2 linked regions of the Endozoicomonas gorgoniicola genome follow. The protein of the gene in region 1 interacts with the protein of each later gene in a pairwise test. Links are inferred from orthologs where the notes say so. Each region holds a gene or a part of one and is shown on either strand. Other genes may lie near its edges. The genes, in order: secB and NX722_RS01890.

What was found.
Region 2: the proteins of secB (region 1) and NX722_RS01890 interact in binary tests that used the Escherichia coli proteins (3 or more experiments, as listed by UniProt). The link is inferred for Endozoicomonas gorgoniicola from one-to-one orthologs.

Annotation. Positions count from the first base shown.
Region 1 is NZ_JAPFCC010000001.1:6,055,780-6,071,134, forward strand. Bases 8,403-11,395 are described here. They hold secB (protein-export chaperone SecB), read left to right. Parts: upstream 8,403-9,657; coding sequence 9,658-10,134; downstream 10,135-11,395. Other genes in these bases: NX722_RS27250 (hypothetical protein), read left to right, coding at 8,403-8,749; NX722_RS27255 (rhodanese-like domain-containing protein), read left to right, coding at 8,845-9,261; grxC (glutaredoxin 3), read left to right, coding at 9,286-9,537; NX722_RS27270 (hypothetical protein), read right to left, coding at 10,127-10,372; ltrA (group II intron reverse transcriptase/maturase), read left to right, coding at 10,954-11,395. Also shown: NX722_RS27215 (murein hydrolase activator EnvC family protein), read right to left, coding at 1-19; NX722_RS29035 (putative adhesin), read left to right, coding at 327-962; fusA (elongation factor G), read right to left, coding at 1,037-3,073; NX722_RS27230 (ribonuclease Z), read left to right, coding at 3,231-4,208; NX722_RS27235 (hypothetical protein), read right to left, coding at 4,263-5,552; NX722_RS27240 (FKBP-type peptidyl-prolyl cis-trans isomerase), read left to right, coding at 5,734-6,354; gpmM (2,3-bisphosphoglycerate-independent phosphoglycerate mutase), read right to left, coding at 6,446-7,975; more of NX722_RS27250, read left to right, coding at 8,204-8,402; more of ltrA, read left to right, coding at 11,396-12,219; NX722_RS27280 (hypothetical protein), read right to left, coding at 12,300-12,452; ltrA (group II intron reverse transcriptase/maturase), read left to right, coding at 13,034-14,299; NX722_RS27290 (hypothetical protein), read right to left, coding at 14,404-15,355. UniProt on the Escherichia coli protein: One of the proteins required for the normal export of some preproteins out of the cell cytoplasm. It is a molecular chaperone that binds to a subset of precursor proteins, maintaining them in a translocation-competent state.
Region 2 is NZ_JAPFCC010000001.1:407,694-422,900, reverse strand. The notes cover bases 3,393-6,237. They hold NX722_RS01890 (response regulator), read right to left. Parts: upstream 5,242-6,237; coding sequence 4,543-5,241; downstream 3,393-4,542. Other genes in these bases: NX722_RS01885 (IS110 family RNA-guided transposase), read right to left, coding at 5,766-6,237; NX722_RS01895 (ATP-binding protein), read right to left, coding at 3,393-4,490. In the rest of the region: NX722_RS01915 (DUF6844 domain-containing protein), read left to right, coding at 1-596; NX722_RS01910 (CsgG/HfaB family protein), read left to right, coding at 609-1,793; NX722_RS01905 (hypothetical protein), read right to left, coding at 1,851-2,471; nfi (deoxyribonuclease V), read right to left, coding at 2,434-3,141; more of NX722_RS01895, read right to left, coding at 3,108-3,392; more of NX722_RS01885, read right to left, coding at 6,238-7,127; NX722_RS01880 (efflux RND transporter periplasmic adaptor subunit), read left to right, coding at 7,460-8,665; NX722_RS01875 (efflux RND transporter permease subunit), read left to right, coding at 8,667-11,792; NX722_RS01870 (hypothetical protein), read left to right, coding at 11,991-12,587; sodium:proton antiporter NhaD, read right to left, coding at 13,062-14,378; NX722_RS01860 (aminoacyl-tRNA deacylase), read left to right, coding at 14,760-15,207. UniProt on the Escherichia coli protein: Response regulator member of the two-component regulatory system CpxA/CpxR which responds to envelope stress response by activating expression of downstream genes including cpxP, degP, dsbA and ppiA.

The sequences.
Region 1 (15,355 bases):
TTGCTGTTGGTTTCATCATCAAACGTCACAGGTAGTTTATCTAGTACCTCAGTATGCCTTTAATTAAACCTGTAAAACAATATTCAACGTTCGGGCGCTCAATATAATCGGTTTAAACAGTCAGTGAAGGTCTTAAAATTCAAAAAATTGTAACTGGTCAGGGCTGGCTTTTTTGCTTACCGGCAGATGACGTTTATATCACAGTCTATAATATTCGACCGAGCCAGAGTCAAAGGACTCCAGGTGGCGGAGAGAGGTAAGCAGGTGCCGGGTCTGGGGTTTCTGACTTATTTCATTCAAGCACTTTTGAATAGTTAAGGTTGATGATGAGACGGTCAACTTCCCCCTCGGTTATCACAAAAGAGATCGAAAACACCCTCAAGATATACACTGACAAACGACACCCACACAACACACCAAACCTGTTCCTTAGTTGTCGAGGCTGGTACGAACAGGGAACATATCGTTCCCCGGACGAAATACCATTATTCACTCAGCCTTCATTTGCGTCACTTTTTTTCTATGCTCCGCCCGGTTCAATACTGCATTGTTCAAACCTGAGACTCATGAAAGGAGAGTACATGCCTCTGGAAGTACGTACTCCGGGAGAAAGAGTGATTGATTACCGGCTGGAGCATTTTTCCGAGATAGAGTGGGCTACGGAAAAGGCCTACAAGGATCTGTTTGTAAAATGCCGGGAACAGCAACCTTCGAGACCAGACAGGCACCCATTCCGTTTATACGATATTCTCACCCTTGAGCCCAGCCGTCGTTATTTTCGAATTCTAACGCTGCATGAAGTGATAGATCTGCTGAATAATTCCGGATACCGCTGTTATTCAAAAATACACTGTATATTTGATCGTATTCTTGTGCGGTCGGGGGGAGGGCCAAAACGACCCTTTAAATTGCATCAGCCAGAGGAAAGTGGCTCTGCTTTTGATGACTGGGTAGTAGTTTAGGCTAAAACTCATGCAAACCAGCCGACTAAACACGGTTCAATGTGAATAGTGACGGGTTTACATGAGTCTTCAGGTTATGCCTGCCAGGCTTTCGCCAACGCTTTCTGAATGGGTACCGGCACGCAGTCATAATGCGAGAACTGCATACTGTACTCACCATCACCGCCGGTCATGGATTTCAGCGTATTGCTGTAACCGGAAACATTGGCTAGTGGTGCCTGGGCATGCACGGTGACTTTCATATCCCGACCTGCATCAGTGCCTGTTACCATGCCCCGCTCACTGGCAAGGTGTCCCGTTACATCGCCCATTGCCTGGTTTGGAACTGTAATGTCCATTTCAACAAAGGGTTCCAGTACCACCGGGTCGGCTTTCTGGATCGCATCCAGAAAGGCTTTCTTGCCTGCAGCCACAAAAGCAATCTCTTTGGAGTCGACACTGTGGTGTTTGCCATCATAGACCACAACACGAATATCCTGCATGGGGTAGCCGGCAATGGCTCCTGACAGCATGACTTCACGAACACCTTTTTCTACGGCGGGTATGTATTGGGATGGAATAACGCCGCCCACGACTTCGCTGGCAAACTCAAAACCACTGCCTCTGGGCAAGGGTTCTATGCGCAGAAAGACTTCACCAAACTGACCGGAGCCGCCATTCTGCTTCTTGTGCCGATGATGCCCTTCGGCCTTGTCAAGAATGGTTTCGCGGTACGGAATGCTGGGTGCTGAAGTTGCCACTTCCAGACCATACACCTTAGCCATCTTTTCGATGGACAGTTGCAGGTGGGTTTCTCCCAGCCCTAACAGAACGGTTTCATTTTCCCGTTCCCGATGTTCAATGGTCAGGCTGGGGTCTTCGGCGATCAGACGGTGCAGAACCTCTGAAAGCTTCTGCTCATCACCCCGGTGCGCCGGAGAGATGGCGAGACTGGCCATGGAGGGTGGGAATTGCAGGTCACGCAGATGGTGATGGTCTTCATCGTGGGAATCGTGTAGTACTCCGTTAAAATACAGGCTGTCGATCTTGGCGACTGCACAGATATCTCCGGGGCTGGCTTCACTGACTTCTGTCGTTTTACTGCCCTGAAGCTTTAACAAATGCGCGATGCGAACCGGTTTACGGGTGTCGCCCAGGAAAATCTGGTCACCACTGCGAATTGTCCCCTGATGCACACGGAACACCCCCATCCGTCCAATGTAAGGGTCCATGGACACCTTGAAAATATGGGCAATGGTATGTAGCTCCGGGTCTGGAACTACTGAGACAGGGGTTGCGTTTTCTCCTTCTCCTTTTAAGAAAAGAGGCGGGTTGCCTTCCGAAGGCGTTGGCATAAGCTCACACAGAGTATGCAACAGATGTTCAATACCTGCTCCGGTTTCCGCTGAAGTGAAGCATACGGGAATCAGGTGGTCTTCGCGCAATGCCTGCTCAAAAGGATCATGCAGCTGATCTGGCTGCAGGCTTTCTTCCTGTTCCAGATACAGTTCCATTAACGCTTCGTCTACTTCTACTACCTGATCAATCAGCTGATCGTGGGCTTCGGTGACAGAGCTGAAAGCCGTCGGAGTGTCGTATTCCGGTGCAAAATAACAGTCAAGCATCCGGCTGCCGTCTTCTGATGGCAGATTAATGGGCAGGCACTGGCTGCCCAGCTGATCCTGGATATCCATCAACAGGGATTCCAGCTCAATCTCAGGCAGGTCACACTGGTTGATGATAATCAGGCCACATTTTTTATGTTCATGCATCTGCTCAAATGCCCGGCGGGTCACCGGCTCTATACCGTTTCGGGCATTAATGACCAGTGCCACCGATTCAACTGCGGGCAGAATGCTCATGGCACGGCCAAAGAAGTCAGGATATCCGGGAGTGTCGAGAAGGTTTACGTGGGTGTTAAAGTGATCAAACTGAAGAATGCTGGTTTCGAGAGAGTGTCCGGCGGCTTTTTCCTGGTCAGTAAAGTCCGATACCGTGTTTCCCCTGCTGACATTGCCTTTCTTATTGATGGCGCCGGAGGCATGCAGCAGGGTTTCCGCAAGTGCCGTTTTCCCGCTGCCAGCGTGACCCAACAGAGCTATGTTACGAATATGGTCGTTGAATGCGGCCATCTTGTATCCTCCCGGTCTCGATTAAGAATTGTTGTTCTTGCTTTCGAGTATATGTGTGTGTGATGTCGTTTACTTTGTCCCTGATCAATACTGAGTATTTATACGTGTTATGCTTTGATCTGGTGTGTTGAATTTGTGTGAAGGGAGGGGCTGATCAATGAGACTAACCTTTTTAGGCACTTCTGCTGGCGTCCCCACCCTGGAGCGAAACGTGACGGCACTGGCGCTGGCACTGGATGAGCAGAGAGAATGGTATCTGGTGGACTGCGGCGAAGGGACGCAGCACCGTTTGATGCGCAGTCGTTATACCCTCTCCGGTTTAAAAACGATCTTTATTACCCATGTTCACGGCGATCACATGTTTGGCCTGCCCGGATTGATCACAACAGCGAGCATGCAGGGACGCAAAGATCCGCTGACCATCTGCGCACCAGCCGGGGTTGAGAGTTTTGTGCGGCATGCCCTGCAATGTGCCGCTGTCACAGAGCTGCCCTTTTTGCTGACATTCAGGGCAACCGATGTGGAAGGCTTTGAATACCGTGATAGCGACTTTTCAGTGACTTCCCACGAACTGTCCCACCGGGTACCCAGCTTTGCGTATCGTTTTGCGGAATGCTGTCCTCCGTGCGCATTGGATCAGGATCGGCTCAATACTCTGGGCGTTCCCAGAGGGCCGCTATGGGGTAAGTTACAGGGCGGTCAGCCGGTGACTCTCGAAGATGGCCGGGTTATTGAGCCTGAGCAGGTTCGCCAGCCACCTCCGCCTGCCAGAGTCGCCGTTATTGGTGGCGATAATGACCAACCCGCCTTGCTTCATAAGGCATTGCAGGGGGCTCAGTTAATGGTTCACGAAGCGACCTTTACGGAAGACGTTTTTTATAAAGTCGGGCCGCAGTATATGCACAGTACGGCAAAGAGGGTGGCAGAAGTAGCAGAGGAGGCGCAGGTTAACCATGTCATTCTTACGCATTTCAGCGGTCGCTACAGGCGCTCACCAAAGCCGGGAGAGTATGGAGTCGAACTGTTGCGGGAAGAAGCGAAGCATTACTTTCACGGAACAGTCAGTCTGGCTGAAGACTGGGGGTGCTGGCAGCTTTACCGGGATGGAAAGCTGGAGCAGCTAAAGGATCATTGAGTCTTTCAGGTGAGTGTAGATATGGATGGGTGTCAGAACACCCCGTTTAACTCATTAGGGTTTAGCCGGTCTTTCAATAAGGTGAACCAATGCATCAGCAGTGCGCTGTTTAAGGGTGTCTTCAGGCACTCTCTTGAGCTGGAAGTTGTATATTTTGCCTTCACTGGCCACAAAAGCGTTCAGAGCAGGAACGGACTCATAAATGTCTTCGTGAGAACCAATCACATGAATATCAATGATGTCTGAAGCCTTATCATCACTTTGGAATTCATGCAGCAGTTTTTTCAAAACAGGTAACTGGTGGGTTATAGCCCTGACGAGTTGTTTTGCGCCATCAATGATCAGGATATTATCCACAGCATGTAACCAGCTGGCTCCTTGCTTGTTTTTATACAAATTCAGAGTATTGTCCCCGAGTTCATTATTCCGTTTGAATCCCTGATAGCGACCGATAATTTCTTCATCGGTCATATTCGGGAATGAATCCTTCATATCTTTTCTGAATTCTGCAGCTTCTGCCCGTTCTCGCTCTTTACGACTGCATTCATTACCAAAGCAGGGAGCTGGCGTTTTCGAAACAGCTCTTTTGGAGTAGAAACGATCTCCCACTATAAAGCCAAGTCCAAAAGAGCTGCCTGATGGCAGGTTTTTGTTTTTTCTCTGGTATGAATCATTGGTGAACGGGTATTTATGGACTGACTCCCATTTGCTAACAGGTTCAAAAGAAAAAGGTTTAGTCAGCAAGAGAATATCGTAAGTGGCCTTGAACAGGGTCAGGTGTGGTTTGTGATCAATTTCGCTGGCAAGCTGCAGCACAAAGTCCCGGTCACCGTAGCCATAAATAGACTCTTTAGTAATGGTGAGCCCATTGTCCGCAAAGACGCTGATAATGTTGATTTTCGCTTTTTCTTCACGTTCACGGGTTTTCTGAGGAGGAAACCGGACTGGGTGAGTGCCGTGAATGGTTTCATAGCCTGCTACCGCCATCACCATTGAAAACTCTGAGTCTGGCGCCTTTAATGCCGCTTCTTGTTTTAACCCGGATTGTACGGCCATCATTCTCCCGGTCAGCTTTTCTGCCATTCCGGGAAACTCCAGCTCAGGGTGATCTTTTTTGGTGTCTGCAATGTTACCCGCATAGCCATTGAATGCTTTATCTTTAGAAAACTCAACGGCTACAGAGGCGAGTGTCTCGTGACGGTCATTTTCAATGACTTTTACCAGCACCATAGAAGCACTGGCGTTTTCGCTGTAAAGCAGATAGGCGTATTTCTGGCCAGCCACAGCCAGGGGGCTGACCAGCAGCACAAATATGTACGAAAGTATTATTTTTTTGAACGTCATAGGTTCAACCCAGCTTTAGAGCGACAATGGGAAAAAGTAGCCCATTCGTACATAACTGCCAGAAAAGTTTTGATAACCCGGTCAGTATTCATCACCAGACACTATCTACCAGACACTATCTGTAACAGTCGTGCTACAATCTCCGGCTTTTGTGACAATCTCACCTTGAAGTGGAAATTTAATGTCTGAATACACAAGCGTTGAAGCTCGCGTAAGTTACGGTATTGGTCGCCAGATGGGCGACCAGCTGTCCAGTAACCCAATTGAAGGCCTGTCCATTGATGCCGTTCTGGCTGGACTGGCTGATTCCCTGAATGGTGCGCCAAGCGTTGTTGAGCCTTCTGCCCTGCAGGAAGCGTTCAACGAAATGCACAAGCGCATTCAGGCTAAAGAAGCTGAACAAGCTAAAGAGCTGTCTGCTGAAGGTGAGAAGTTTCTGGCTGAAAACGCCAGGCGTGATGAGGTAACCGTAACCGACTCCGGCCTGCAGTACGAAGTACTGGTTGCTGGCGATGCGAATGCTGAAAAGCCTGGCCAGACGTCTACTGTTAAAACTCACTACCACGGCATGCTGCTGGACGGTACGGTGTTTGATAGCTCTGTTGATCGTGGAGAGCCAATCGAGTTTCCGGTTAATGGTGTGATTGCTGGCTGGACTGAAGCTCTGCAGCTGATGACCGTAGGTTCCAAGTGGAAGCTGTTTATTCCTTACAACCTGGCTTACGGCGCTCAGGGTGCTGGTGGTGTTATTGGCCCATACGCGACTCTGGTCTTTGAAGTAGAGCTGCTGGCTGTTTCCTGATCCGGAAGTGGCTAGAGTAAAAAAAGCCATTGTGTTGTGAAACGCAATGGCTTTTTTTATCACAGGTTTTGGAAAAAGGTCATCTGTCGTCTTAAGCCAGCAGTGACTTGCCCGTCATCTCTTCAGGCTGAGGGATTTCCATCAGCTCCAGCAGTGTGGGTGCCAGGTCAGACAGAATACCGTTGTTCAGCTTGATGTCTTTGGAACCGAAGTAGATCAGAGGCACTTCTTCACAGGTGTGAGCGGTGTGGATGCCGCCGGTTGCCGGGTCAATCATTTGCTCAGCGTTGCCGTGGTCAGCAGTGATCAGGCACTGACCATCGACTTCTTTCAGGGCTTCCATCACTTTACCAACCGACTCATCAACCGCTTCAACGGCTTTAACAGCTGCTTCATAAACGCCGGTATGACCGACCATGTCGCAGTTGGCAAAGTTGCAGATAATCAGGTCGTGCTTGCCGCTCTTGATTTCAGCCACCAGTTTTTCAGTGACTTCCGGCGCTGACATTTCTGGCTGCAGGTCGTAGGTAGCTACCTTTGGAGAGTCAACCAGAACACGGGTTTCGCCTTCGTATGGGTTTTCACGACCGCCAGAGAAGAAGAAGGTCACGTGAGCGTACTTTTCAGTTTCAGCGATACGCAGCTGGGTCTTGCCCAGTTTTTCCATGTACTCGCCCAGAGTGTTAGGCAGAGAAAACGGCGGGTATGCACAGATGGTGTCGATATCGGCAGCGTACTGGGTCAGCATCACGAAACCCGCCACTTCAGGCGCTTTCTCACGCTGGAAACCTTCGAAGCCGCTTTCAACAAACGCACGGGTGATTTCACGGGCGCGGTCTGCACGGAAATTCATGAACATCAAAGCATCGCCATCGTTCACAGTGGCAGCGGTTTCACCGATAACGGTGGCTTTAACAAATTCGTCGTTTTCATCACGTTCGTAAGCCGCTTTCAGTCCTTCAACGGCATCTTTAGCGGTGAATTCAGCTTTGCCCAGGGTCATCAGGTCATAAGCTTCCTGAACACGTTCCCAGCGATTGTCACGGTCCATGGCGTAGTAACGGCCGATCAGGGAGGCGACACGACCAATGCCTTTGTCTTTCAGCAGGGCATCGGTTTTTGCCAGGGAATTTTCAGCACTGCGCGGCGGTGTGTCACGGCCATCCAGGAAAGCGTGAACGTATACTTCTTTAGCACCACGTTTTTCAGCCAGTTCAATCATGGCATTGATGTGGTCTTCGTGGCTGTGTACGCCGCCCGGAGACATCAGGCCCATGATATGAACCGCCTTGCCAGCCGCTACTGCCTTGTCGATGGTGCTGACAAACGCTTCGTTTTCGAAGAAGTCACCGTCCATGATGGACTTGGTGATACGGGTGAAGTCCTGGTAAACCACCCGACCGGCCCCCAGGTTCATGTGACCGACTTCCGAGTTACCCATCTGGCCTTCTGGCAGACCAACATCCATACCGGAACCGGAGATCAGGCTGTTTGGGAATTCAGCCATCAGCTGATCCATAACCGGCGTTTTAGCGGCATGGATTGCATTGAATTCGGTTGTTTCACGATGGCCATAGCCATCGAGAATGATCAGAGCTGTGGTTTTACGCTTGTCTGTCATGGGGAAAACCTTGGCAGTTTTGAAAAATGGTCGAAGTTTACCTGCTTTTGTAGGGGGTTTCAGCATCGTTTATTTATAAACAGTATAGTGATGATATGACGTGAAATAGTCTTGTTATTCATGGGGTTCACTGATAACCCCTGTTTTGTTTTTCTGCGAATGAACTTTCCTGTTGACTCAGTGTCTCTATAAACAGTTAAAGGACATTTCAACAAAAGGAAGAAAAACGTGGAACCAACATCTTCAACGGCTTCAGCAACTGCCGTTCATAGCAATCCATGCGAAAATCTGCCAGAACCAGCTTCTGAAGCGGAAAAGTCACCCGTTGCTTTCGGGTTGAATGTCAGAAAAGAGGCTGCTGACGTGAGTGCTTCTGTGAGAAAGCACTTACCAGACTCACTGATTGACCATGATTACTGCGCTTCCCGGACGTCGGCTGAAACAGGGGAGCAGTCATATATTCTGATACCTGTGACCCTGGTAACACCAGAATCAGCTCAGACTGAGAGTGGGCGAAAACAAGAGTCTGACATGCCATCATCCGCTGCTGTAAAAGACAGGCCATTGTCTTCATCACTGGACAGTTTTCCGGAATCGGATGACAATCCGTTTGATGCTGCTTTCAAGGCTGCTCAGTCTGAAGCAGGCAAAGAGCTGGAAAATCATAATAGAAGCGACGTAGCCCGCCTCGAGAGCCGTTATGGCCCTATTCTTAAGTCCCCTGAGCAAAAGAAATTGGAGCAAACTCTTTTTACTTCAACAACCAGGATGTGATTCATGTTTGCCACTCAATAACTCCCCCTATTACAAAACCATGTGTTCTGACTGTATAATCCCGCCTTTTCCGATTCAGAAAGACTGGTTAATTCATGGCTCAGCTACTCGAATTTATAGGCAATCACCCACTGCTGGTGGGTTCTCTGGTGGCACTGATCACGGCGCTGGTGTTCACTGAAATGCGCAAGGGTGGTCAAAACATCAGCTCTCAGCAACTGACTCAGCTGGTCAACCAGCAGGGTGCAATTGTCGTGGATGTTCGTGAAAAGGCCGACTACAACAAAGGTCACATTGTCGATTCCATCAGCATGCCGTTCGCCAAGGTTAAAGAGCGTGTGGCAGAACTGAATAAGCACAAAGATAAACCGGTTGTTATTATTGATGCACAGGGACAGCACGCTGGCATGGTTGGCAAACAGTTCAAAGAAGCCGGCCTGCAACAGGTTCTGCGCCTGCGTGGTGGTCTGAGTACCTGGACTGCCGATGGTTTGCCGCTAGTCAAAAAATAACAGAGTTATTTGAGGTATAAAGACATGAAACCTGTCACCATTTATATGTCAGCAACCTGCCCGTTTTGCCAAAGAGCAATGAGCCTGCTGGACAGTAAGGGAGTTAACTATCAGGCTGTCAGCGTTGATGGTCGTCCTGACGTTCGTCAGAAAATGACTCAGAAAGCCGGGCAAAGCTCGGTTCCTCAAATCTGGATCGGCGACACCCATGTTGGTGGTTGCGACGATCTGTTTGCACTGGAATCCGCTGATAAATTAAATGATTTGCTTGCCTGAGGCTTGAATTATTTTATGTCGTCCCCACTGATGGTGGGTAAGCAATTTTTAACACCTGTTTGCCAGCACTTATAACCAGGCTGCGCAGGCATTCCAACTTATAGTAGTAAGGAATTTATAATGGCTGAGAACCAGCAAGAGCAGCAGCCTCAGTTTGCACTGCAGCGTATCTATGTTAAGGACCTGTCCTTTGAATCCCCGAAATCTCCTGAGATGTTTCAGGCTCAGTGGCAGCCTGAAGTTAAGCTGGACCTGAACACCAGCAACCGTCAGCTGCAGGAAGATATGTTCGAAGTGGTTCTGGCCCTGACCATCACTGTTGAAAACGGTCCTGAAGACAACCGTGAAACCGCGTTTCTGGCTGAAGTTCAGCAGGCGGGCGTATTCCTGGTGAAAGGTCTGGCTGCTGAAGAACTGCACCGTACTCTGGGTGCGTTCTGCCCGAACATCCTGTTCCCTTACGCTCGTGAAGCCATCGACAACATGGTTTTGCGTGGCAGCTTCCCTCCGCTGATGCTGGCACCTGTAAACTTCGACGCCCTGTACCTGCAGGCGCGTGAGCAGGCTGAACAGAAAGAAACCACTACGGTTAACTGATTCTGTTCAGCCCGGCAGGTTGACACAGACTTGCTGTGCAGATGTTGAATACGAAAAGAACGGCTGGCTTTCGGGGTAGCCGTTTTTTTTGTTTGCCCAGCGAAGCGGGCAAACCCGTCAGGCTGAAAGAAGCCTGAGCCGCCCCGACTGAGGGGAAGGCAATCTGAATGGCAAGGGCGTAACTGGCCAACGGTTGGGTCTGAAGGAAGCCATAGGAAGTCAGAGGTACACAGCGCAAGCGAACCTGATTCGGCAGGTTGGGAGCGGCAAGCGTGCGAAATAGCGCAAAGCCCGATACTCAGTCAGTCCCAACTCTGTGCTTGAGGGTGGCATTTCTGACGGGGAACCGTTTAGTAACTGGGGAAGCCTGGCATCAATCTCTGAATCTCAGGGGCTGTTATCGCAAGAGGAAACTCAAGGGTAACAGTGGTGTGAGGTGGCAGATGATCCTGTAGTAGTGATGAAATTCCGGCCTGTGAAGGCGGGTAACCGTTCGGAGGGCAAAACCGGAATGACTACAGCCAGAGTGACTGTAGGGCATGTGTCGTCAAAAGCGGCAGATGTTGCGAAGGGGTGAAGCATTCTTAAAGAACAGTCAGACCGCAGGAATGATACTGTGAGCGCACAAGCTGCCTGACGAGGCAGGACATCTTTGGCTGGTGAGGTTGGGAACAATCCTGCTAAAAGAAAGAGCCGCGCTCGGGAGTAAAGGACAGGTAGCAGGTAGATTGCCTTGAGCCAGAACGCCTGTGAATGTCCATGAAGAATCCGGCCACAGTAGAAGGATGGCGCAATCTGTCTGTCGTGAGACAGTAACTGATGAGAGTATATTATAGCCTGTATGGGCGCTTGCTGACGATGGAAGCGCTTTACAACGGATTCAAAAAGGTATGGAAAGCGAAAGGTGCGGCCGGAATAGATGGGCAGAGCCTGAGCGACTACGCCTCGAATCTGCGTGGGAATCTTGAACAGTTACTGCTTGAATTGCGGGAAAAGCGCTACAAACCGCTACCGGTAAAGCGTGTAGAAATCGACAAAGAAGACGGTGGAAAGCGTCTGCTGGGAATCCCCGCAGTAAAAGACCGAATCGTCCAACAAGCACTTCTAAATATCCTGACCCCGATCTTTGATCCGGACTTCCACCCGTCCAGCTATGGGTACAGACCGAATCGAAGCTGCCATCAAGCCATTACCAAGGCGACCCTGTTCATACGAAAGTACGACAGACGCTGGGTGGTGGACATGGACTTGTCCAAATGCTTTGACCGACTCGACCACGAGTTAATTCTCAAGGCGTTCAGGCACAAAGTGGCAGATGGAAGCATCCTGAACCTGATCAGAATGTTCCTGAAAAGCGGGGTGATGGTTGGCTATCAACTGGAAGCCACGGAAACAGGCAGTCCACAGGGCGGAGTGATCAGTCCCTTAATCTCAAACGTCTATCTTGATGCGTTTGATCAGGAAATGATGCGACGCAAGCACAGGATTGTCCGCTATGCGGACGATATCCTGATTCTGTGTGGCTCCAAAGCAGCGGCAGAAAACGCTCTGAAAGTGGCGACCAAAGTACTGGAGCAAGACCTGAAACTGACGGTCAACCAGAATAAAACACACATAGCCCATAGCGGCGAGGGTGTGAAATTTCTGGGAGTTGAAATCCTGAGCAGCTATACGCGCATACAGGAAAAGAAGCTCAACGCACTGAAAGCAAAGGTAAAGCGAATCACGAAAAGGAATCGGGGAACGAACCTTGAAGGAGTAATCCGAGAACTGAACCCTGTGATACGAGGATTTGCTAATTACTTCAGGATAGCGAACTGTAGTCGTGAATTAAAACGGCTGACAGGATGGATGAGGCGCAGGCTGAGATGTTTACAACTGAAACAGTGGAAGAAACCAGCGAAGCTGCATCGTCGGCTGAAGCAACTGGGTTACAAGCCACCATTTAAGTACATCAAAATGCGTTCATGGAGAAATGCGTGCAGTCCCCTGTCGCATTTAGCCATGCCGAACAACTGGTTCAATGAGATAAAGTTGTTCAATTTGGAAGGCGTTAAAACGGGCGTTCTTGCCCCTTATTGTTAAGGGATAGAGAGTGCAGGAGCCGTGTACGAGGTCCGTACGCACGGTTCTGTGGGAAGGACGGGGCAATAGCCCCGCCTTACCTAATGTTTGCCCAGCGAAGCGGGCAAACCCGTCAGGCTGAAAGAAGCCTGAGCCGCCCCGACTGAGGGGAAGGCAATCTGAATGGCAAGGGCGTAACTGGCCAACGGTTGGGTCTGAAGGAAGCCATAGGAAGTCAGAGGTACACAGCGCAAGCGAACCTGATTCGGCAGGTTGGGAGCGGCAAGCGTGCGAAATAGCGCAAAGCCCGATACTCAGTCAGTCCCAACTCTGTGCTTGAGGGTGGCATTTCTGACAGGGAACCGTTTAGTAACTGGGGAAGCCTGGCATCAATCTCTGAATCTCAGGGGCTGTTATCGCAAGAGGAAACTCAAGGGTAACAGTGGTGTGAGGTGGCAGATGATCCTGTAGTAGTGATGAAATTCCGGCCTGTGAAGGCGGGTAACCGTTCGGAGGGCAAAACCGGAATGACTACAGCCAGAGTGACTGTAGGGCATGTGTCGTCAAAAGCGGCAGATGTTGCGAAGGGGTGAAGCATTCTTAAAGAACAGTCAGACCGCAGGAATGATACTGTGAGCGCACAAGCTGCCTGACGAGGCAGGACATCTTTGGCTGGTGAGGTTGGGAACAATCCTGCTAAAAGAAAGAGCCGCGCTCGGGAGTAAAGGACAGGTAGCAGGTAGATTGCCTTGAGCCAGAACGCCTGTGAATGTCCATGAAGAATCCGGCCACAGTAGAAGGATGGCGCAATCTGTCTGTCGTGAGACAGTAACTGATGAGAGTATATTATAGCCTGTATGGGCGCTTGCTGACGATGGAAGCGCTTTACAACGGATTCAAAAAGGTATGGAAAGCGAAAGGTGCGGCCGGAATAGATGGGCAGAGCCTGAGCGACTACGCCTCGAATCTGCGTGGGAATCTTGAACAGTTACTGCTTGAATTGCGGGAAAAGCGCTACAAACCGCTACCGGTAAAGCGTGTAGAAATCGACAAAGAAGACGGTGGAAAGCGTCTGCTGGGAATCCCCGCAGTAAAAGACCGAATCGTCCAACAAGCACTTCTAAATATCCTGACCCCGATCTTTGATCCGGACTTCCACCCGTCCAGCTATGGGTACAGACCGAATCGAAGCTGCCATCAAGCCATTACCAAGGCGACCCTGTTCATACGAAAGTACGACAGACGCTGGGTGGTGGACATGGACTTGTCCAAATGCTTTGACCGACTCGACCACGAGTTAATTCTCAAGGCGTTCAGGCACAAAGTGGCAGATGGAAGCATCCTGAACCTGATCAGAATGTTCCTGAAAAGCGGGGTGATGGTTGGCTATCAACTGGAAGCCACGGAAACAGGCAGTCCACAGGGCGGAGTGATCAGTCCCTTAATCTCAAACGTCTATCTTGATGCGTTTGATCAGGAAATGATGCGACGCAAGCACAGGATTGTCCGCTATGCGGACGATATCCTGATTCTGTGTGGCTCCAAAGCAGCGGCAGAAAACGCTCTGAAAGTGGCGACCAAAGTACTGGAGCAAGACCTGAAACTGACGGTCAACCAGAATAAAACACACATAGCCCATAGCGGCGAGGGTGTGAAATTTCTGGGAGTTGAAATCCTGAGCAGCTATACGCGCATACAGGAAAAGAAGCTCAACGCACTGAAAGCAAAGGTAAAGCGAATCACGAAAAGGAATCGGGGAACGAACCTTGAAGGAGTAATCCGAGAACTGAACCCTGTGATACGAGGATTTGCTAATTACTTCAGGATAGCGAACTGTAGTCGTGAATTAAAACGGCTGACAGGATGGATGAGGCGCAGGCTGAGATGTTTACAACTGAAACAGTGGAAGAAACCAGCGAAGCTGCATCGTCGGCTGAAGCAACTGGGTTACAAGCCACCATTTAAGTACATCAAAATGCGTTCATGGAGAAATGCGTGCAGTCCCCTGTCGCATTTAGCCATGCCGAACAACTGGTTCAATGAGATAAAGTTGTTCAATTTGGAAGGCGTTAAAACGGGCGTTCTTGCCCCTTATTGTTAAGGGATAGAGAGTGCAGGAGCCGTGTACGAGGTCCGTACGCACGGTTCTGTGGGAAGGACGGGGCAATAGCCCCGCCTTACCTAATGTAAGTAAAAGAGTCATTGTTAGTATTGCCATGAAGGCAACGGCAGGCTGTTAACCTGCCTGTCTCTGTTATCTCTATCCCAGGTGGCTGGGTTTCCACAGTCTTCGTCCGGTCTGCACATACCAGTGAACCACTGGAAAGCAATCGCCAGCGAATGCGAGATAAGCATAATGGTATTGCCTGATGAATCCAGAGTTGTGGAAATGATTCCCATGGGCGACAGAAACAGAGAGCAGGCACCGGTGTGAGGTGTCGCAGCGAACTGCATAAGGGTGGTATTGTCAGCCTGATGAGTCACCGGGTGTAGTTTTCTCAGGTCGCCCGACGGGCCGTATCTGGAATACACCATATGGTTGAGTGGCTGCTGATCAGGCCTGTAAATGCTAAGGGCTCCAAGATGCTGGCTTGTAGTGATAGACGATGTGAAAAGGGATGATGACTGTAAGCTGGTCAGCAGCCCTCTGCGAAAGCTGGTATCGAGCAGTCCACTCAAAACACCTGTGAAACTGTGTGCACCATCCAACCACAAAGGAGCGTGTGATAGCCGGGTGCTATCAAGGCAGGATGCCAGCTGGATGAGGTCTGACTGGCTATCAAGTGCCATGTGTTGAGAGGGGTAATTTCCTTCATGGGCGAGGTAGCCTGCCCCTCTTTCGTAATCGTAAACCCGAACGGTGCTTTCAGGTTGCAGGCGCCAGCCCAGTCGGCTGACTTGCCTGATGTCGGCACCAACGGCTGTGCTTCCCCCGGGGAAATCAATGGCACGCACCATCAGGGTGTTGCTGCCAGTAGCCAGTACACTGGTTCTGATCAGGGATTCAAGCTGAATGCCTGTTTGCTGAGAGGGGATTCGTGCCAGCCAGATCCAGCCGTTCAGCAGGCGTTGCAAAGAAGCTATTTCTGACTGTGAAAGCACTGGTGAAGGCAGCAATGAGAGCGCAAGGAAAATAATGAGAACATGCTTTTTTAAC
Region 2 (15,207 bases), 5.6 Mb from region 1 along the record:
AAGACTATCTGGAAGCTAACGAGCCAAACCTGATGTATGAGTACGGTCTGCGCCTGTTCCGGGATGAAGAGGGCTATCCAGTCTTGCTGTCCTTCTCACAGGCAGGCAACAGCTGCAATCCGGCAGATTATGAAGAGTGTGCCGATAACCGGGAGTTTTCGTATATCGAAGCCTACAACGATGCTATGTCTCACTTTGCTGAAGCCTACAACCTGAATGGTTTTACAGAAAGTAACACTAACAAGGGGAAGCAGAAAGTCACAGTAGCCAGAGTCAATCAGTCTAATGAGACGCTCAAGGAAACCGTGACCACTATCCTCAGAGAAACCAAAGCCATGTCCAAAATGCAGTCAGAGGTCAAAGGACTGGTGGGAATCTACGAAGCCAAAAAGTGGTCAGAAACACACCCGGTTTCTAACCGGGAAATCAATGGCGTCGTATTAGCTTGGCACCCTAAGCGTGAACAGGCTCTGAGAACCTTTAAAGCTCACAAAACGCCTTCAGCAACAAAGCCAGCAGCTGCAACACCGACACAAAAAAACTCATCAGGTAACCGGGCATCCAGTGCTTTTATTATGGATGACAGCGATTTTTAAACGGAGTTTGTTATGAAACATAAAATTGCTGCCGCCCTTCTGGCACTCTGTACCTGCTCCCCTTTACTGGCAGAAGTGGTAACCGTACAGGTGCAGGGTACAGGGCTCACACAGGAATCAGCCATTGAACAGGGGCTGGTTCAAGCAGTCAGACAGGTTCATGGCACGGACATTAATAGTCAGCAAACCACTGCCACGGGACAGTCAAGGGTGAACGGAGAGAGTGAAACCCGGATTGAAATCAGCCAGGGAACCAACCTTAAAGCCAGGGGACAGGTGGCGGGCTATCGTGTTACCAACAGTGAATGCACTGCAAAAGGCTGCACTGTCAACCTGAATGTGGAAGTACATCAATACAAGGCTCCCGGCCTTCCCAGCGACAACCGTCGTCGAATCGCGGTACTGCCATTCACCGGCGGGAAAGAATTCCGCAAGATGGTCACACGACAGGTGCAGGAGCAGTTAGTACAAAGTCGTCGCTTTGCCGTGCTGGATCGTGAACATGAAAAGGAATACCGGGCAGAAAAATCACTCTGGCAAAGTGATGATGTTTCGGTGGCTGAAAAAGCACGCCTCGGGCAAGTGCTGGGTCTGGACTACATTGTGGTGGGCAGCATTGAAAAGGCTGGCGTTCATCGCTGGTCAACCTCGGTAGCCCTGACCGGTGAGAAGGAAAACCATGTTCGCACTTCCGCCAGAGTCCGCTACCAGGTAATCGCAGTACCTACCCGCCAGATCAAATGGTCTGATACCGTCTCGGTAACGCTTAACAACGTCGGCAGTCTTGAGCAGGCGTCGGTAGCAACAGGCAAAAAAATCTCCGGGGAGTTGCTGGAGAACATCTATCCACTGCGCGTGGTTGCGTCCAGTAATGGTCAGGTGATTCTGAACCAGGGTGGCAAGACTATCCGGGATGGCAGCTATTTTAAAATATACGCCCTTGGTGAAGTGATGATTGACCCCTACACCAATGAACCACTAGGACAGACTGAAACCAGAGTAGCGACGGTTAAGGTCACCCGTGTCGAAGCGAAAATGGCCTACGCCAGGGTGGTGGAAGGTGACTTGGGTACTATCCAGCCGGGGTTTATTGCCCGCCCTGGCAGCGCTATTACCCAACCCGTTAAAAAGCAGCCAGCTTCTCCCGCCCCCAAAAGTAATGTTGTTGTACCAGAGTCTGGTGGCGTTATTCTTTAATACAGCTTCCTGATTTGCACGAACAGCCCTGTGTTATGCGGGGCTTTTGCTTCCCTTTCACGAACCTTCAGATACTTTCGGAGTAATCACCACCTTACCCTGCTCCACCCTCACCGCAGCAGGCAGGCTACCAAGCTTACGGTACAGCGCATCCCCATCATCAAGAGGGATGATCGGCAAGCTACCCAGTTCCTGCCTGAGGGCTTTCTTCAGCTGGTCAATCATCAGTGTCTCGATCATGGCAATGTCCAGATCGATATGTGCCTTCTCCAGCAGAATGTTTGAGAAAAAGAAAGCCCGGTCGTCCGGCCTGTATTCCAGGTTGGCAATGCCTTCTACCTGGAAAGGAACAGGATCGGTGACGCCTCCGTCCAGATAGTTACTGAAAACATCAGCATCCAGCGTTCCCCTGAACTGGAAACCAATCGCCTGGTAATCACCATGAAGCGTCAGTTTTGGGGTTTCCAGATAGAGCTGAACATTCACAATGGGCGGCAATACCTTCAAATTACGAATCTGTGGCGACATAAATTTCTGGTCAACCAGAGCCTGCAACTCCTCAGAGGTAAGTGTTACTGACCGGGATTGCGAACACCCGGCGAACATAGCCAGCAGCGAAAATACCAGCGCCAGCGAAAGGTTAAATGGAACGCTCCAGAATCCGACTAGCTTTTTCAACGATTTTCCCTCGATTTGATGCTAACCCGTCAGCCCAGCGAATGGGTTCAGGCAGTTTGTAACCGGCAAGACTTTCCTGCACAAAGTACATAGCGGATGTCAGAGAAATCCTGTGTCCAATACTAACATACAGAGGTTTGATGCCGGTGCGACTGCGTAAAACGTAACCAATGGTTTGCTGATCGTCCATCAACGCAACGATACTGTTTTTTTCAACAGGCAAAGTGTCATGTTCCCCACAGAGTCTCTGTTTGGCAACACCAATGGAAGGAATACCGGACAACAGACCAACATGGCACGCTACGCCAAATCGCCGGGGATGCGCCCTGCCCTGTCCGTCGCATAACAAAAGGTCTGGCTGCACAGTCAGCTGCTGCAGGGCAGCCAGAACGGCAGGGCTTTCACGAAAAGATAACAGCCCCGGAATGTAGGGCATACAGGTGGGCAGCCGGGCAATGGTAAAATCCACCAGCTGCAATGTCAGGAAATCAAGGACGGCGACTGCCGCCCTGGTCACAGAGCCATTTTCTTCAAAGCCGACGTCCACACCGGCCACCGTGTGGACATCTCTAACCTCATCCCGGCAGACAATCTGCCCGGCCATTTCCTGTTGCCACTCCCTGGCTTCGGCAACCGTCAGGCAACGACCTTGTGATTCAAAGGTAAACAAATGGTGACCTCCAGGCCCGGATGAACGTTCCTTGCTGTAATGGTACCGCCATGATTTTTCACAGCCCCCATCGCAATGGACGTTCCCAGCCCAAAGCCATCATTCTCTTTACCACGAGTGTCGTCCACCCTGAAGAACGGCTCAAACAGCGAATCCAGAGCACCTTCCGGAATACCCGGTCCAAAGTCTCTGACGGTGACAATGGCATAGCGCTTGTGCTTCTTCAGAGCCACTTCCACACGGCTGTCCTGTGGCGTGAAACGAATGGCATTGCGCACCATGTTTTCAATGGCGCTGCCCAGCCAGTCTTTTATACCGTTGATTTCAATATCCAGCAGTTCTGTTGTCACCACCGACTTATCCTGAGCCTGAGCTTCAAAGTCGGCATCGTCAACAATGCCTTCAATCAGTGCATGAAGTGGTACCGGCTCCCAGGCCAGGTCTGTTACACCATTCTGAATACGGGAGAAGCGGATAATTTCTCCGATCATCTGGTCCAGACGTTCGATTTCGCGCTCAATACGACCATGTTCAGATTCTGCATCCGGCGATTTCCGACGGGCCAGCGCCAGTGACAGTTGCAACCGGGTCAGAGGCGAACGTAATTCATGGGACACATCCCTGAGTAATCGCTCTTTGTCGTTTATAAGCGACTCAAGCTGTTCAGCCATGTGGTTAAAGTCACGACCAAACTCACCCAGCTCATCCCGTCGTTCACGAACAACCTGAGCCACTCTGGCAGCCAGGTCACCCTGAGCCAGTCGGCGTGATGTACCCTGTAGTTGTCGTATGGGGACTACCAGATAGCGCGCCAGCATGATGCTCAACAGGAAGCTGACCCCAAGAGCAATGATGACCAGATGCCACTGCTGTACAAACACTTTCTTGACCCGCCAGTGTACCAGGCGAGGCATCTCTTTGGTGAGGTAAAGATCAAAGGGAGTACGATCAATCCAGATTTTGCGTGGCCCTACCGCAACAACACCACTGCGGAACGTGATAACCGGCTCCCGCCGGTCATGGGTTTTGCGGTAAGCGAACTGAACTTCAGCAGGGACTACCGGTTGCCCGACAGGTTCACCATCAGGGGCAAAAAGATAATAATAACTACCAGGCAACTGTCTTATAGAAAGACTGGTCGACCAGCCGGCTGCCATTCGTTCAACCTGCCGGGAAGCCACTTCCAGCTCCCGAAACAGGGCTCTTCGTTCAGACAGGAAATCCGCAGGGTCAAACGTAATGGCAACGGCTACTACCAGCGCCACCATCATTGACACCATGGTCAGCCAGAACCATAAGAATAGTTTCCAGAATAAACTGCGAAATGGCCAGACCAGCATTTTGTGCATTTGAGCTTTCATTCAATCAGGTACTGCAAACGTGCTTATCGCCCATGATTCCTCAGGGGCGGATATAGAAATAACCAGCCCCACGCACTGTTTTAATGCGTGCGGATCCGTCAGCGCGGGTACCAATCTTTTTACGAACGTTGCTCACGTGCATATCGATGGCGCGATCATACAGGGTCAGACGGCGATTCAGGGCAATCTGGGTCAGTTCATCACGGGAGATCAGCTCACCCGCTTTTTCGATCAGGGCTTTCAGCACCATAAACTCCGTGGCCGTCAGCTCCAGTACCTCACCATGAATAGTGGCTTCACGATTCGCCAGATTCAGTGTGATGTCGTCAATACTCAGGGTTCTTGGGTTGCTGTCAGTCGCCTGGGGGCGACCACGACGCATAATCGCCTTGATACGGGCGACCAGTTCGCGATGGTTATAAGGTTTCGGCAGATAATCGTCTGCGCCAAACTCCAGGCCAATGATACGGTCGACATCATCGCCACGGGCAGTCAGCATGAGAACAGGGATATCAGAAGTCTGGCGAATTTTTTTCAGCACATCAAAGCCGTTCAGTTTCGGCAGGGTGACATCCAGCAACACCAGCTGGTATTCACCGGACAGTGCAGAAAGCACACCCGATTCTCCATCGTGAACTGCCTTTACGTCATAACCTTCTGTGGCCAGATATTCGATCAGCAACTCACATAATTCGACATCATCGTCTATCAAAAGAAGTTTTACGCTGTCGCTACTCATTTGATACTCCATCCAGACAACCATGAGCAAAGAGCAACTGCCAATCGTGCAGTTACGCCAGATAAAAAAGACCCCGGCGGGGGTACGTCGGGGTTAAAGTACAGCTCAGGGTAACAGGGAAATTTGACAATATGCTACCGGTCAATGCACTTGAACCTGCCGGTATCATATTGGATTTTAACTGACAGTGCAGTTACAAAATCGTACATACCATTCTGAATCAGGCTCAAACGCCTGAAAGCTGATTCAGAGTGGGCTTAAGTGTATGGCTGCTGATCTATATTGGGCGGTTAGAATCGGTAAGAGTCCTGTAAATGGATGGTTTATCATGATTAAACCCATTGGCACCAATGACATTGCGTCAATTACTTGTAAAACTCAGCCGATCTACTACTAGGTGTTTCTTTGAACAGGTAGAATCCACGTCCAAAGTGGGAAATAACTCAGTCAGCCTGACAGCCTGCTTTCCCTCACAGGCCGGCTGCTTCTGAGTAACTCCTTCGGGACTAGTTATTTGCATAGAGTCAAGATGGTGAGGCTGTTTCAATTTCGACCAGTTTGTAACCCATGTCTTCAGCGCGCTTTCTCATGTTTTTAATGACTCGGTCACGGTATTGCTCCTCGTAGTAATCCTGACCTCTATCTACGTACTCTGAGCCGTTTTTCAGCATGCTGTAAATCAGCCGGGCAAGTTTATGTGCAGTCGCTGTAATCGCTTTTGGTGCCCCCAGCTTACTTCTCATTCGACGATAATAGGCTCCCAGCGCACTTTTCGAACTCACCAGAGTCAGTGCAGCCATACGCAGAGCAGAAGCGGCCCGGTTAGGGATTCTTTTGGTCTTGCTGCTCAACACTTTGCCTCCTGATATCTTGTTTCCCGGGCTCAGTCCCAGCCAGGAACAAAAGTGCTTCACTGTCGGCCAGCGACTCATGTCTGTACCAATTTCAGAAACTACCTTCAGGGCGGTATTTTCCTCTATTCCCTCAATCGATGTCAGATCTACCCCTGTCACCCGGTAAAGGTGAGTTCTTACATCAAAAGCAGGGGCGCTGGCTGATTTGCGTTTTGCAGGCAGAGAGATACTCTCGGACTTATCATCAAACTGGTTCAACTGGTCTTCCAATGCCTTGTCACAAGCTTCAATTTGCTTTTCGTAAAAATCATAAAGCTCAACAGACTGCTTTAAGGCAAATAGGTGTTCCACCCGGTAATGCCCATGCAGTGACTTAGCAATGACTTTCTCTGATTTTTTACAATGAGAGTCCCGGTGTTTGGCCAGTACCTCTGGGTCACGCTCTCCCGCGAGAATGGAGAGAATGATACCCATCCCCGTTTTGCCAGTGATATCCGCAACGACATTGTCCAACAACAGGTTCATTTGCCGTAAAGCTTTCTGCATGTGCTGTATGTGCGACGCCCGGTAACGGATCAGGGTTTCACGCTGACGCATATAGGCACGCAAGGCACACACCTGATCTTCAGGGCGAAAAGCTCCCTCAAGCAGGCCATGAGTATGCAGTTGTTGTAACCACTGACAGTCCTGCACATCACTTTTACGACCAGGGACGTTTTTAACATGACGAGCATTCACCAGTTTGACGTCAAGGCCGTGCTCTTCAAGCATTTCGAAAGCGGGAATCCAATAGATTCCGGTAGACTCCATGACCACGGTCGTAATTCCGATTTTCACGAGCCATTGAGTCATCATTTCGAGATCAGAGGTAAAGCAGGCAAAAGACCGAACCGACTGTTCATCGAGCTCTTTAGGGACAGCAACAAAGTGGAACTCTGAACCAATATCAATGCCTGCAGCATAGAGGTTCACGGTTTTTAGATGGCCAGATATCCGCTTTTGAACTTTAGCCGGATTTGGGTTGTGTTTCATGACTGCGTTCCTACACTACTGAACGAAGGCATATCCGGGTATGGGGCTGTCGATCATATGCAGTCTTCTGAACGAGATCGCCAGGCGTCATCAGTGATGCGGTCGCCAGCCTCCCGACCACGCTAAACTTCGGGCAAGAGCACCAGTGTGCGTTCGGTCTCTGGCTCGGATATGCCTCCTTCCTTATCGTAGGACGAAGAATTGAGGTTGGCAGCTAAGAGTTACTCTGGGTTGTGTGCCCGCCGGGCGGGCTAGTCCGCTAAACTCAAAACACATTTGCCACTCATCACAAAGCTCGCAAACCCTTCTGTTTCTTCCGACCGGAGCAGTCAATGAAATCGATCATTTCAAATATCCGCCAGCGGCAATTATTGTCGGTTGGCTTCCTCATCGCATCTTTATTTGCGCTGACCGGTTGTGATCAACAACCACAACAACAGGGACAGATGCCAGCACCTGCCGTTTCTGTGATTGACGTTACCCGGCAACCCGTTGGAGACTATCACGAATTCGTTGCCCGCACCGAAGCCGTTAAAACCGTAGACCTGCGTGCAAGGGTTGAAGGTTTTCTGACCCGGCGTGATTTCATAGAAGGACAAAATGTCAAAAATGGTCAGCTACTGTTTGAGATTGACCCAAAACCTTACGAAGCAGCCCTGAAAAAAGCTGAAGCCAACGTTGCCAGCGCCAAGGCCGAACGAATCAAGGCTGTCAAAGACCTTCAACGCAGCAAGGACCTGTTCCAGAAAGGTCATATCAGTCAGGCTAATCTCGATACACAGACCAGCAATCAGGCACGTGCCGAAGCCGCCGTTCAGGCAGCAGAAGCCGGTTTGGAAACCGCCAAGCTGAACCTTGGCTATACCCATATCTATGCGCCATTTGCCGGTCAGATTGGTCGTGCCACTCAGAGCGTTGGCAACCTGGTCGGCCCATCTTCCGGTTCTCTCGCTACCCTGACCACCGTTGACCCTATGTACGTCACCTTCCAGGTCGGTGAGCGCATGCTGGTCGATTATCTCCAGGATACAGGGGGAGAACGCACAGACAGCGGCAATTTCGATATGCGTCTGCGCCTGCCAAACGGCTCAGAATACGATCAGCCCGGCGTCTTCAATTTTGCGGACACTCAGGTTGACCAGACCACCGGCACCCTGACCCTTCGTGCCCAGTTCCCTAACCCCCATGGCATTATTGTTCCCGGCATGTACGTGACCCTGATCGCCGAGAGCCGCATCAAACAGGATCGTCCCGTAGTGCCTCAGTCTGCCATCCAGGAAAATCAGAGCGGTCGCTTTGTACTGGTGGTCAACAGTGACAACGAGGTAGAAACCCGTCAGGTCGAAATGGGACGACGCATGGGCCCGTTCTGGGTGGTTAACAGCGGTCTGAAAGCCGGTGAGCAGATCATCGTGGAAGGTCTGCAGAAAGTTCGCCCCGGCGTGAAGGTTCAGCCAAATCGGGTCACCCTCGACCCGGAAAGTGGCGCTATCATGATGCCAGCTCAGACCGACACTCAGACTCAGCAGGGTAATTGAGATGTTCAGTCAATTCTTTATTAACAGGCCCAAGTTTGCTTTTGTCATATCGATAGTCATCACACTGGTCGGTCTGATAGCCCTTAATGCGTTGCCCGTGGCAATGTTTCCGAGTATCACACCACCCCAGATAAACGTCAGTGCCAGCTATCCGGGTGCTGATGCGGAAACCATTGAAGAGGCTGTCATTCGCCCGCTCGAAGATAATATCAATGGTGTGGAAGACATGATCTACATGGAGTCCTCTGCCGACGAAGGCTCCGCAACGATCACCGTTACCTTCAAGTCCGGCATCGACCAGGACATAGCGATGGTAAATGTCCAGAACCGTGTTGCCGTAGCCCAACCTCTTCTGCCAGAAGACGTGCGTCGTACGGGTGTGCGGGTGCGAAAGCAGTCGTCCAATATGTTGCTGGGTATCAACCTGATTTCTGACCGCCCGGAATATGACAGCATATTCCTGAACAACTATGCCAATAACTACCTGAAAGATAGTCTGGCCCGGGTTGACGGTGTCGCTGACGCCAACATTCTGGGCGCCCAGATCTACAGTATGCGTGTCTGGCTGAACCCGGAACGCATGGCTGCCCTGGACGTTACCACTTCTGATGTTGCAGCAGTCATGCGGGAACAGAACACCATTGTGGCAGCGGGGCAGTTAGGTCAGGGACCCAATGTACCGGACCAGATGTTCACCTACACCATCAAAACCAAGGGGCGTCTTGTCGAAGAGCCGGATTTTGAGAATATCATCGTTCGAGCCCGTCCGGATGGCACCATTATCCGTCTGAAAGACGTTGCCCGTGTCGAGCTTGGGGCTCAAAGCTACACTGGCACATCCCGTTTCAACAACACCGATACTGCCTTCCTGGTGATTTACCAGCAGCCTGCCGCGAATGCGATGAGTGTTGCTGCGGACATAAAAAAGGCCGTTAAAGAGCTGTCTGTAAACTTTCCGGACGGTGTCAAATACGAGATCGCCTTCGACACCACCAAATTCATCGATGCCTCCATCAGTGAAGTGGTGAATACCCTGTTCCAGGCGGTACTGCTGGTTATTCTGGTGGTGTTCCTGTTCCTGCAGAACTGGCGTGCCACCCTGATTCCAGCCATTGCCATTCCAGTGTCCCTGATCGGTACTTTCGCGGTCATGCTGGTGCTGGGTTTCTCTATCAATACCATTACCCTGTTTGGTCTGGTACTGGCGATAGGTGTTGTAGTAGACGACGCCATTGTTGTTATTGAGAACGTTGAGCGCCTGATCACCAAAGAAGGCATGGACCCGAAAGCGGCAACCAGCAAGGCCATGAAAGAAGTAGCCGGCCCGATTGTTGCTACCACTCTGGTACTGCTGGCGGTGTTTGTACCCGTTGGCTTTATGCCGGGCATTACCGGTGGTCTGTACTCCCAGTTTGCCGTGACCATCTCCGTAGCGGTGCTTATCTCCTCCATCAATGCCCTGACCCTGAGCCCTGCGCTGTGTGCCACTCTGCTGAAAAAAGAGTCAATGGGACATGTCGCCTGGTTGAAACCACTGGATGTATTCATCCACAAGATGACCGGAGGGTACAAAAGCTGGGTAACCCTGCTGTTGCGCCGCTCTGTATTAGGCATTGGCCTGTTTGCCATCCTGATTGGCAGCACTGGCTACCTGTTCAAGGCTACCCCTACTGGCTTTGTCCCTAATGAAGACCAGGGCTTTGTGGTACTTGACGTTCAGCTGCCAGATGCTGCTTCGGTGAACCGTACCGAGGAGGTCATGAAAAAAATCACCAACATGATCCGTACTGACAAGGATGTTAAAAGTGTGATTACCGTTTCCGGCTTCAGTATCTTCTCTGGCTCAGGCTCTAATGGTGGCATGGCCATTGTCAACCTGAACGACTGGAGTGAGCGCCCTGACCCGGACCAACACCAGTCTGCCATTCTCCAGAGAATTCAGGGCATGGTATGGAGCCTGCCTGAAGCCCAGGCCATGGCCTTTGTATTCCCACCCATTCCCGGTCTTGGTTCCTCCGGTGGCTTTGACTTCCGCCTGCAGGATACCAGGGGACGCTCAGCACAAGAGCTGGGGCAGGTTCTTAATGGTCTGATTTATCAGGCTAACCAGGACCCTCGCCTGAATCGTGTATTCAGCACCTGGCGCGCCAATATTCCCCAGTATTATCTGGATATTGACCGTGACAAGGCCAAGGCACAGGGTATAGCACTGTCTGAAATCTTTATGACACTGCAAACCCAGCTGGGCTCTGCCTACATTAACGATTTCAGTAAGTTCGGTCGCTCCTATCAGGTGCGTTTACAGGCTGAAAGTGAATACCGTACCGGGCCAGCCGACCTGAGCCGGTTCTTTGTTCGTAATAACAAAGGTGAAATGGTACCTCTGACGACCGTTGCCACCCTGAGCCCTGTTCTGGGGCCAAACAGTCTTAAGCACTACAATATGTTCCGTTCCGCGAACGTCAGTGGTCAGGCTGCAGCGGGTCTGAGTTCGGGTGACGCTATCGTCGCGATGGAGGAAATTGCCAAAACACTGCCAGAGGGTTACACCTACTCCTGGTCTGGTCAGAGTTTGCAGGAAATCGAAGCAGGCAACCTGGCACCCCTGTTGTTCAGTCTGGCGTTTCTGTTTGTCTACCTGTTCCTGGTCGCCCAGTATGAAAGCTGGACCATGCCACTGGCGATTATCAGTGCGGTCCCTGTGGCTGCCTTTGGTGCTTTTGCCGGTATTAACCTGTTCCGCACCTTCGCTCCGGAAATGGCCAATGATATTTACGCCCAGATTGGTATTGTCCTGCTGTTTGGTATTGCCGCTAAAACCGCGATCCTGATCGTTGAATTTTCTATGGTTCAACGCCAGCAGGGCAAGAGTATTCTGGATGCTGCGGCTGATGCAGCTGCTCTGCGTTTCCGTGCGGTACTGATGACAGCCCTGTCGTTTATCCTGGGTGTATTGCCCCTGGTATTTGCCAGCGGCGCTGGCGCAGCCAGCCGCAAAATCATTGGTACAACGGTCATGTCCGGTATGATCGCCGCCACCGTAATCGGTATTTTGCTAATACCTGTGTTCTACTTCCTGTTGCAGCGACTGCGCGAACATTTCAACCCGGATAAGGCTAACAGCTAACCAAAGCGGTAGCAGAAAGCTAATCAGAACATCGTCATTCCTGCCTGTGCAGGAATGACGGGACAACTTTGTTGACAAACACCGGTAACGACAAACCTTTAGAGGGGCGAATCTTCAGGCCACCACTACCTCCCACCCTATCCCCCAATTTGATCTAGCATAGAGGGCTATTGTTAAAAACCATCAGGTAATAAAGCGATGTTGAAAAAACTTATTCTTGTAATGTTTCTTTGCTGTAGTTCCCTGAGTGCCATGGAGCTTAGCGATGAAAATATAGAAGCAATACTGGTCAAGAGTGCAAAGGTGTTTGATACACTTCCTTTCTCGCTATTGAAATTACCAAAAAATTCTCAAGATGAGTATGTATTTTCTTTTTGCGTGTCGGATAAAGGTCAATGGGGCATTGCACCATTCGGTAAATCAAAAGGTTATGAATATAATCAAGCTGCTAATTCGATTGAAGAAATCAACTGTGAAATAAATACGATCTCAGAAGAACTTATAAAGTTCTCAACGCAAATCTTCAAAATGAACCTGCAAAAAAAAGAAACTCAATGGTCAGTGAAGCGCTTCCGGCCTTGTTACAGTAAAAGAACCAAAAGCGGTACTATCAGCATTTGTCATAATCTATCTGTTTGCCCCGGTTGCCAACCAAAAAGCTATTCCTTGTTTGACTGGATTCATTACCTTTCACCAACCATAGCTGTAATATCTTTGTCAGCAAACCTGTTTCTTTTCCTTTCGGTCCAATATGCGTCTGTCGCGCCTGGATGTCCACGATGCAACCTAATGTAGACAGCCTTTATCGAGCCAGCGGTGCCATTACCACTCACTTCAAGGTGTAACCCTTATACACTCGGTACATATACATCAGGGCAAAGGCAGGAGATAATCAGATATAAACAAAATGGATATCAGCTGAGAGGGAAGTTATGAGGGAAAACAGACGCTGCCATTCGAAACTGTACGCGATAACAATGATTGCCAGCTTGCTGCTTTCGGGTTGCAGCATCAGTAACAATCTGAACTGCCGCTATGAACCCATCAGAGGTTCCGTCGTTGTAAACAGCACAGGGGAATCTCTCGTGGTCAGTTTTACACCAGACTCAAAGCCCCATGCCGACAGGTTCAGACAATACAATATTGATATGTCCAGGCTGTCTCTCTCACTCCATAAACAAAGTCGGAACCTTAAGCCTGGCCAGCGCTACGATGCAATTGTCAACATCAGAACCACTGGCCAATGCACTCCTTATGTCGTTTACCTGCTTAGATAAACGACTCGCCATTCAGCAGGAAGTGGGCAAGAATACTGGCAATATAACCAAGGGCAATCACCCAGCTCCAGCGCAGGTGAGACAGGAAGGTGTAATGCCCTTTAGACGTTCCCATCAGGGCGACACCCGCAGCAGAACCCACTGATAACAAACTCCCCCCCACACCGGCAGTCAGGGTAATCAGCAACCACTGGAAAGTATCCATTTGTGGGTTCATACCAAGAATTGCAAACATCACCGGAATGTTATCAACAATGGCTGAAATCACACCGGCAGCAATGTTTGTCCAACTCTCGCCTATACCGTTGTACATTAACTCGGATACCACTTCCAGATAGCCAAGGTATCGAAGCCCACCTACCGAGAAAATAACACCAAAGAAGAACAGCAGCGTATCCCACTCGGCACGAGCCACCCGCTGGAACACGTCGAGGTTTTCATAATTATGCATACCGGATGGAAAGAGCTTGCTGCTGGTTAATCCCTTCAGGTTGAGGAAGTAGGTATAAAACATCAACAGCGCCAGTCCGGTCATCATCCCCATAAACGGAGGCAGACCAAGGAAGTGTTCAAAGGAAACTGCAATAGCAATGGTTAGCAAAAACAAGATGCATATCACCAACCCGCCCGGTCGAATAGATATCTGATCCTTAATCGGAAGCGGCTGCCCTGTACTGACAAAAGCACTCATAATCATTGCCGGCAGCAGGAAATTCACAACCGAGGGAATAAACAGTGTAAAAAACTGCGCGAATTCGACTTTACCCGCCTGCCATACCATCAGCGTGGTAATATCCCCAAAGGGGCTGAAAGCTCCACCTGCATTCGATGCGACGACGACATTAACCATTGCCAGAGAGATAAAGCGCACATCTTTCTGTCCCACAGCCATGATCACCGCTCCCATCAACAACGCAGTCGTCAGGTTATCGGCTATCGGGGAGATAAAAAACGCCAGAACCCCTGTTACCCAGAACAATTGCCTGAAATTAAACCCTTTCTGTACCAGCCAGGAGCGCAGGCTGGCAAACACATGTCGTTCTTCCATGGCGTTGATATACGTCATCGCCACCAGCAGGAACAGAAACATCGCCGCGTACTCTTCCAGGTCATGCATGACTGCCTGTGACAGGTCACTGTGCGCAACCCCCTGCTCTTTCGCCAGCCAGGCAATCAGGGCCCAGATCAGTCCTGCAGCCAGTATGACCGGCTTGGATTTACGCAGGTGGATTTTCTCTTCCGCCATAACGGCGATGTAAGCGATAACAAAAATAACGACACAGACCCATGCCACAGGATGGGTTGTCACTCTTAACAAATCATCTGCAGCCCAGGTTATCTGTGGGAAAGAAATCGCTAACGCGGCTGCTGAGGCAGACCTGGTTCTGCACCCTATATTCATCAATTGTAACCTTATATATTTTTACCGAATTAAAAACAGAATACCGTCGTTAAAGCAGGAAAAACAGAGCGATGATTTATACAGAACGATATAAATAGAATTTTCTAACAGTCAGTAGACTATATACGACGCTGTTTTAATTCGTTTTTGTTCTCAGTTTCCGTACCAACTCGTCAGGCGTACGCTCTTATTCCATATAAACTTTATCCTTATCTCTTCTTTGCACAGATGTCTGACTATTTGCTATTCAGACCATTTCTATTCAAATAGTTAACCGGGGTTACTGACATGGCTATTGCCCAACAACTGCAATCTTTTCTCCATGAGCATCATGCAGACTACGAACTGGTCTGCCACCCCTATTCCGAAAGATCGCTGGATACGGCCCGTTCCGCCTGTATACCGGTGAAGAACATGACCAAAGCGGTTGTACTTCACGACGAGCAAGGCTACATGATGGCCATAATGCCCTCCATGAATAAGCTGATGCTCCGCTGGATCAATGCCAAACTGGATCGCCATTTACAACTGGCTACCGAGAAAGAGCTGAAAAAACTCTTTCCGGACTGCGATTCCGGTGCAGTTCCGGCCATGGGAACCGCTTACGGCATAAGTACTTGCTGGGATGATGAACTCAACTCCGTTCAGGACATCTATCTTGAAGCAGGCAACCACAGGGAGCTGGTTCATATGCACCGGGAGCAGTTTAAACAGTTGTTACAGGGGCAGAACCACG